One region of the Devosia lacusdianchii genome, then DNA from elsewhere that is predicted to be linked to it. Evidence: predicted binding sites of a transcription regulator. Region 1 holds the regulator's gene; the other holds the start of a gene.
The links. The regulator PhoB, encoded in region 1, activates phosphate uptake and scavenging genes when phosphate is short. The targets are predictions, from matches to a motif close to TGTCATNNANCTGTCAT.

Region 1 (3,358 bases):
GCGCCTCTGCATCGCCCGCGCCATCGCCGTCGGTCCCGAAGTCATCCTGATGGACGAGCCCTGCTCGGCCCTCGACCCGATCGCGACCGCCATCATCGAGGAACTCATCGACGAACTGCGCGAGAACTACACCATCGTCATCGTGACTCACTCCATGCAGCAGGCTGCCCGTGTGTCGCAAAAGACGGCCTTCTTCCACCTGGGCAATCTGATCGAGGAAGGCGTCACCGAAGACATCTTCACCAACCCGGTCAACAAGCAGACCCAGGACTACATCATGGGCCGCATCGGCTAAGGCGAGGAATCACAATGGCTACCGAACACATCGTTTCGTCCTACAATGACGAGCTTGTTGCTCTCGCCCAGACCATCGCCGAAATGGGCGGGCAGGTCGAAGTCGCGATCGAGAACGGCACCAAATCCCTGCTCAAGCTCGACCGCGAGCTGGCCGACGTCACGATCATTGCCGACCAGCGGATCGACGACATGCAGCGCAAGATCGATGACATGGCCGTCTCGATGATCGCCCGCCGCCAGCCCATGGCGTCGGATCTGCGCGCCATCATCACCGCCATCCACGTCGCTTCCGATCTGGAACGCGTCGGCGACATGGCCAAGCAACTGGCGCGCCGCTCGCTCAAGCTCGAGGGCATGAGCCTGCAACCCACCTTCTACAACGGCGTCAAGAACATGACGGCGCTGGTGCTGCGGCAGATCAAGGAAGCGCTGGATGCCTATTCCAACCGCGATTCCGCCGCCGCTATCGAAGTGTGCAACCGCGACGACGAAGTCGATGCCATGCACACCTCGCTGTTCCGCGAACTCCTCACCTACATGATGGAAGATCCGCGCAACATCACGCCCTGCACGCATCTGCTGTTCTGCGCCAAGAGCCTCGAACGCATCGGCGACCACGCCACCAACATCGCCGAGCGCGCCTACTACTTGCAGACCGGCAAGCAGCTCACCGCCGACGTGCAGGAGCTGCACCGAACCCAGATCAAGGCCTAAGCCGCAAGAAGCGCTGAAGCCTCCCAACCACCGGCCCATACCTCCCCCTTGATGGGGGAGGCTAGGAGGGGGTGGAGCCACACGCACCGACGTGGTGCCAAGAGACCCGACGGGAGCCACCCATGCCCGCGACCATCCTCGTCGTTGAAGACGAAGGCGATATCGCCATCCTGCTGCGCTACAACCTCGAAGCCGAGGGCTTCCGCGTCGTCACCGCCGAAACCGGCGACGAGGCCCAGCACGCCATCCAGGAGAAGCTGCCCGATCTGATCCTGCTCGACTGGATGCTGCCGGAAATCTCGGGCATCGAACTCTGCCGCCGCCTGCGCGCCCGCGAGGAAACGGCCCGCGTGCCGATCATCATGCTCACCGCCCGCGGCGAGGAAGAAGAGCGCGTTCGTGGTCTTGCCACCGGCGCCGACGACTATGTGGTGAAGCCCTTCTCGGTGCCCGAACTGGTCGCCCGCATCCACGCCCTGCTCCGCCGTGCCAACCCGAACCTGGTCACCGCTGCCCTCAAGGTCGGCGACCTGGAGCTCGACCGCACCACCCACCGCGTACGCCGCGCCAACCGCGACGTCCACCTCGGCCCCACCGAATACCGCCTGCTCGAATATCTGATGCGCCATCCGGGCCGGGTATACTCCCGCGAACAACTGCTCGATGGCGTCTGGGGTAACGACGTTTACGTCGATGAGCGCACCGTCGACGTCCATATCGGCCGCCTGCGCCGCGCCATCAACCGCGGCCGCGAATCCGACCCCATCCGCACCGTCCGTGGCGCCGGCTACGCCTTCGACGAGAGATTTGCCCAGGTGGCTTGAGCCCCTTGGGCTTGCTGCTCTCACGGTGCCGTGCGGACGCGCAACCGATCCCCCATGGACCTCATCCTGAGCCTGTCGAAGGACGAGGTCGCGGCCACGGCTTGCCGGGGGCCCAATGACGCGTCATCCACCAGCGCAGCCCCTCCCCCTATCGGGAGGCTGGGAGGGGGCGTTCAACAAAGACACCCCTCACAGCGGATAAAACTCGATCCGCGGCACGCCCTCCTCCAGCCGCACGGTGGCGCCCACGCCATAGACATCAGCGATCCGTTCCGCCGTCAGCACCTCGGCCGGCGATCCAATCGCCACCACCCTGCCCTCGGCCAGCATCACCAGCCGGTGGCAGTAGCGCGCCGCCAGGTTGAGGTCATGCAGCGCCGCCAGCGTCGTCGTCCCCAGCCGCCGCACCAGCGCCAGCAGCTCGAGCTGGTGGCGGATGTCGAGGTGGTTGGTCGGCTCGTCCAGCACCAGGAACGGCGCCTCCTGCGCTAGCGCCCTCGCCACCAGCACCCGCTGCTTCTCGCCGCCCGATAGCGTGCTGAAGCTGCGCCCGGCGCAGTGGGCCATGCCCACCGTATCGAGGCACCGCGCCACGATCGCCCGGTCCTCCGGGCCGTCATTGGACAGCACAGCCTTGTGCGGCATGCGGCCCATGGACACCAGTTCACGCACCGTGAAGTCGAACTCGCCGGTGCGTTCCTGCGCCACCACGGCCATGCGCCGCGCCGCCTCGCGTGCCGAGAGCCGCCACACGTCGTCGCCCAGATGCAGCACTGCCCCGCCCATCGGCTTGAGCACCCGGTAGATGGTGCGCAACAGGCTCGATTTGCCGCTGCCATTGGGACCCACCAGGCCCACGAACTCGCCGTGTTCCACGCCGAACATCACCGAATCGACGATCCGCCGGTCCGCCGCCTCCACCGAGACGCCCTTGACCCATACCTGGTTCATGCCGCCTCCCGCTTGCGGCGCTGCGTCGCCAGCATCCAGATAAAGAACGGCCCGCCCAGCAACGCCGTGATCACGCCCACCGGCAATTCCACCGGAGCAAAGGCCATGCGGGCGATCACGTCGACCCAGATCAGGAAGATCGCGCCCACCAGCACCGCCACCGGCACCACCCGGCGGTGATCGCTGCCGACGAGCATGCGCACCACATGCGGAATGACCAGGCCGACAAAGCCGATCGCCCCGCTCACCGCTACCATCACGCCCGTCAGCAGCGACAGCACCACGAACAGCACCAGGCGCAACTGGCCGACATCGACGCCCAGCGTCCGCGCCGTCTCGTCGCCAACCAGCAGCGCATTGAGCGCCCGCCCGTTGACCGCCAGGTAGATCGTGCCGATCAGCAGCGCCGCGCCAGGCAGTCCCAGGTCGCTCCAGGCGGCTCCACCCAGGCTGCCCAGCAGCCATTCCATGGCGTTGCGCGCCAGCTCGCGATTTTCCGAGGTCAGCACGATCAGGCTTGTCAGCCCCGACAGCGAATAGCCGCAGGCCATGCCGGCCAGCACCAGCCGCAA
Region 2 (3,358 bases), 1.2 Mb from region 1:
GCCTCACCGCCTACGATACGCAGAAGATCAAGGAAGGCTACGACGAGTCTCACGGCCACGAAGTTCTGGCCAAGGGCGCCATCATGGGCGCGCTGAGCCTCTACCTCGACTTCATCAACCTGTTCATGATGCTGCTCCGCCTGTTCGGCAATCGCGAGTAAGCACCGGGTCCCTTGATCGCAGAATCAAGGAATTTGGTTGGACGACAATTCGGACCGCAGCCTACAAAGGCTGCGGTCCTTTCTTTTTGCCGAGCCTGCCGTGTCCGATATCCAATTGCGCCCGTTCCGCTGGTCTGACGTGACCGCCATCACCGCGATTTACAAGCACTACGTCGATACGACCGCGATCACCTTCGATACCGAGGCGCCGGGCGAACCGGCCATGGCCGAAAAATTCGGCCACCTGGTAGCACTCGGCCATCCGCTGATCATCGCCGAACGGGCTGGACAGGTGCTGGGCTATGCCTATGCCTCGACCTATCGCCCGCGACCGGCTTACCGTTTCACCTGCGAGGACTCGATCTATCTCGACCCCGCCGCCACCGGCCAGGGCCTGGGCCGGATCATGCTGACCGAGCTCATCGCCCAGTCGCGCGCCTTCGGCTTCAGGCAGATGATCGCCGTCATCACCGCGGAAACGGCCAATTCGATCGCCATCCACGAAAAATTCGGCTTCCGCCATGTCGGCCGCTATGACGCGGTGGGCTTCAAGTTCGATCGCTGGCTCGACATCGTCCATCTGCAGCTGGCGCTCTAGGCCGTGGCATGGATAGTACGGAGCAAAGCGCTGAGCCTGCCAGCGGCTAGGGCAGCAATGGCTGCGCATAGGATAGCCATTGACCATGCGGCCAGTGGCCTGCGGGCCATAGACCAGCCAGCCCCGGTTTTCATAGAATGCTCTGGCTGTGATGGTGCTTTCCAATCGCCCTTCCCTGTGCCCCATCGCAACGATCGCCGCTTCAAGCCGCTCCAGCATGGCGCTGCTGACGCCGGTGAAGCGGGCGGAAGGCGCGACATAGTTGAGGCTGATCGCGCCGCCTGACGTTACCGCCCCGACCGCCACAACCTGACCGTGTCGCTCGGCCACATAGATCTGCTGGTCCGGATTGGCCAGCGTCGCGGCGACGCCCGCCTCGGTCTTGTTCCGCGTCCAGGCGGCAATGGCGTCGGCTCCGCCATGATGGTCGGCGGCGCAGAGTTCGGTGATCGAGGCGGTCAGCACCGCGCTCATGGCGGGCACGTCCGAGGGAATGGCCCGGCGGATTGCCAGGGTCATACTATCCCACTACCGCCAGTTGCGGATCGAGGACGCGGAGCACCTGGCCCAGCTCATGGCCGCGCTTGAGAATGCGTCCCTGCTGGTTGGTGACTGAGTATTGCCCCTGCCTGTTGCGCAGGCGCGGTGACTTTTCGACGATGAACAGCGGGCGTTCCGACACACGCGCATAGATCGAAAACACCGCGCGATCGCGCAAAAAGTCCATGGCGTAGTCGCGCCATTCGCCCAGCCCGACCTTGCGGCCATAGACGTTGAGGATCAGCGCCAGCTCCTTGCGGTCGAAGGCGACGATAGCAGGGATTTTGCTGGATGCGGCATTTGCCGAGGGCTCGCCGGCATGCACCAGCGAGAGCGGAACGCTTCTGTCGTTCGGCGTGCGACCCTGCACCGTTCCGATGAACTCCACTTGTCAACGCTATGTCATGATTGCGGCATTCGCGATGCGATGCAAGGGCGTCGAGCAGGCAAATGCGCTGGGGTGAAATTCCCCATTTCGGTCACACTTTGTCCCTGAACGCGCCAGATTGGTCCGCCAGGGTACAGCCATTGCCTCCAGTGGCTGGCATCCGGGCCGACCGAGCCCCCAAACCTTGACGCCCGGGTGTCAGCCGCCCCTATTAGTTAGTTGACCAGTCAGTCTCTATCCCGTCCTTGCCCCCAAGGACGGGATTTTTTCTGCCTAGCGCTCAAAGGCCGCCGCGCCCAGAATCGGGCCTGGCAGCCCGTCGCGCTCCTGCTGCACGATAACGGCGATGCCGGTGCTGGTATCGGCCAACACTTCGGGAATAGGCAGCTTGATAGTGGCGCCGGTCGTGGCTTCCCACATGCCCAGCACCTGGCGGTTGGTTACCACCTGCGTGTAGACCATGGACTTGCCGGCATTATCACCGGTATCGATGTTGACATCGGCGCGGTCGAGATAGGTGACCATCCACACCACCGCATTCTCCAGCGTGGTATTGGGCGGAATGGCGATCTTGAGCATGTCGCCGTCGCGCACGACATCAACCGATAGTGGCAGGCTCGCTTCGGCAAGAGCGCCATGCACCTCGCCCCGGCGCGAGCCGACGACGCCCTTGGCGCCATTGACCACCATTTGCGGCGTATAGATGCGCGACGAGCCCCAGCTTTCGGCGTAAGCCCGCTGGCGATCGGAGTAATCGGCATTGCCGAACGTATCCTGCCAGCCGACATAGTCCCAGTAATCGACGTGATAGGCGAGCGCCACCACATCCTCATCCTCGGCTAGGCTGGTGAGCAATGCATCGGCCGGCGGGCATGATGCGCAGCCCTGGCTGGTAAACAACTCCACCACCGCCTTGGGCCGCACCCGCGTGCTGTCGGCGCTAGCCGGATGGACCAGGAACGCGAGCGCAATGACGCCGAGAATGGTGCTGGAAAAGGGTCGGAAAGTCATGGGCACGGTTGTAAGCCGCCCCCGACGACGCCCGCCAGTCAAAAGAGGGTGAGAGGCGGAGATTCTCGGGGGGCGTGGAGCGGAGGCGTGCCACTGGCCTCACACCACCCCGGATGTCACCCCGGCCTTGAGCCGGGGCCCATCCCGAGATCTGGTGGCTGAGGCCCGATGATATCCCACCACAAGTCCCGCCAATCCGGATTGCTCGCCTCGACGAGCTCCTCCTTCCACGGTCTCAGCCACGTCTTCACGCGCTTTTCACGCAGAATTGCCGCCTCAATGTCGGTATGTGTTTCAAACCACACGAGGTGCTTGCAGCCGTGCCGTTTCGTGAATCCGGCGGCCACGCCTTCGCGGTGCTCATGCGTCCTTCGCACCAAATCGTTGGTCACGCCCACATAGAGCGTTCCGCGTTTTCGGTTTGCGAGGATGTAGACGTAGTAAGAGCACTCCATAGATGCAGCCAAGCATGCCGCCCTCGGCTCGGCAACCGGCATCCCAGGATGGGCCCCGCCTCAAGGCCGGGGTGACATCGAGTTTGGGTTGGCGCTCGAGATCAGCGCCGGCCACCGACACCCCGACATGCCTGAGTAGGCCGCCATTCTGTATCGGGAAACGCCGTAGCTTACGCGGCGACGAGGCTGCGCAGCACGTAGTGCA

Region 2: the regulator PhoB is predicted to act here: its motif matches at 1,700-1,716, upstream of MF606_RS20685 (DUF2794 domain-containing protein).

What each region holds. Positions count from the first base shown of each region.
Region 1 covers NZ_CP092483.1:2,943,656-2,947,013, forward strand. Annotated here, with positions in the region: gene pstB (phosphate ABC transporter ATP-binding protein PstB) at 1-295, shown strand, start outside; gene phoU (phosphate signaling complex protein PhoU) at 310-1,011, shown strand; gene phoB (phosphate regulon transcriptional regulator PhoB) at 1,134-1,835, shown strand; gene MF606_RS14520 (ABC transporter ATP-binding protein) at 2,025-2,786, opposite strand; gene MF606_RS14525 (FecCD family ABC transporter permease) at 2,783-3,358, opposite strand, start outside.
Region 2 covers NZ_CP092483.1:4,188,293-4,191,650, forward strand. Annotated here, with positions in the region: gene MF606_RS20675 (Bax inhibitor-1/YccA family protein) at 1-161, shown strand, start outside; gene MF606_RS20680 (GNAT family N-acetyltransferase) at 262-759, shown strand; partial or broken gene MF606_RS21735 (GNAT family N-acetyltransferase) at 835-1,278, opposite strand; gene MF606_RS20685 (DUF2794 domain-containing protein) at 1,280-1,627, opposite strand; gene MF606_RS20690 (DUF1223 domain-containing protein) at 1,961-2,698, opposite strand; gene MF606_RS20695 (GIY-YIG nuclease family protein) at 2,815-3,153, opposite strand; gene acnA (aconitate hydratase AcnA) at 3,324-3,358, opposite strand, start outside.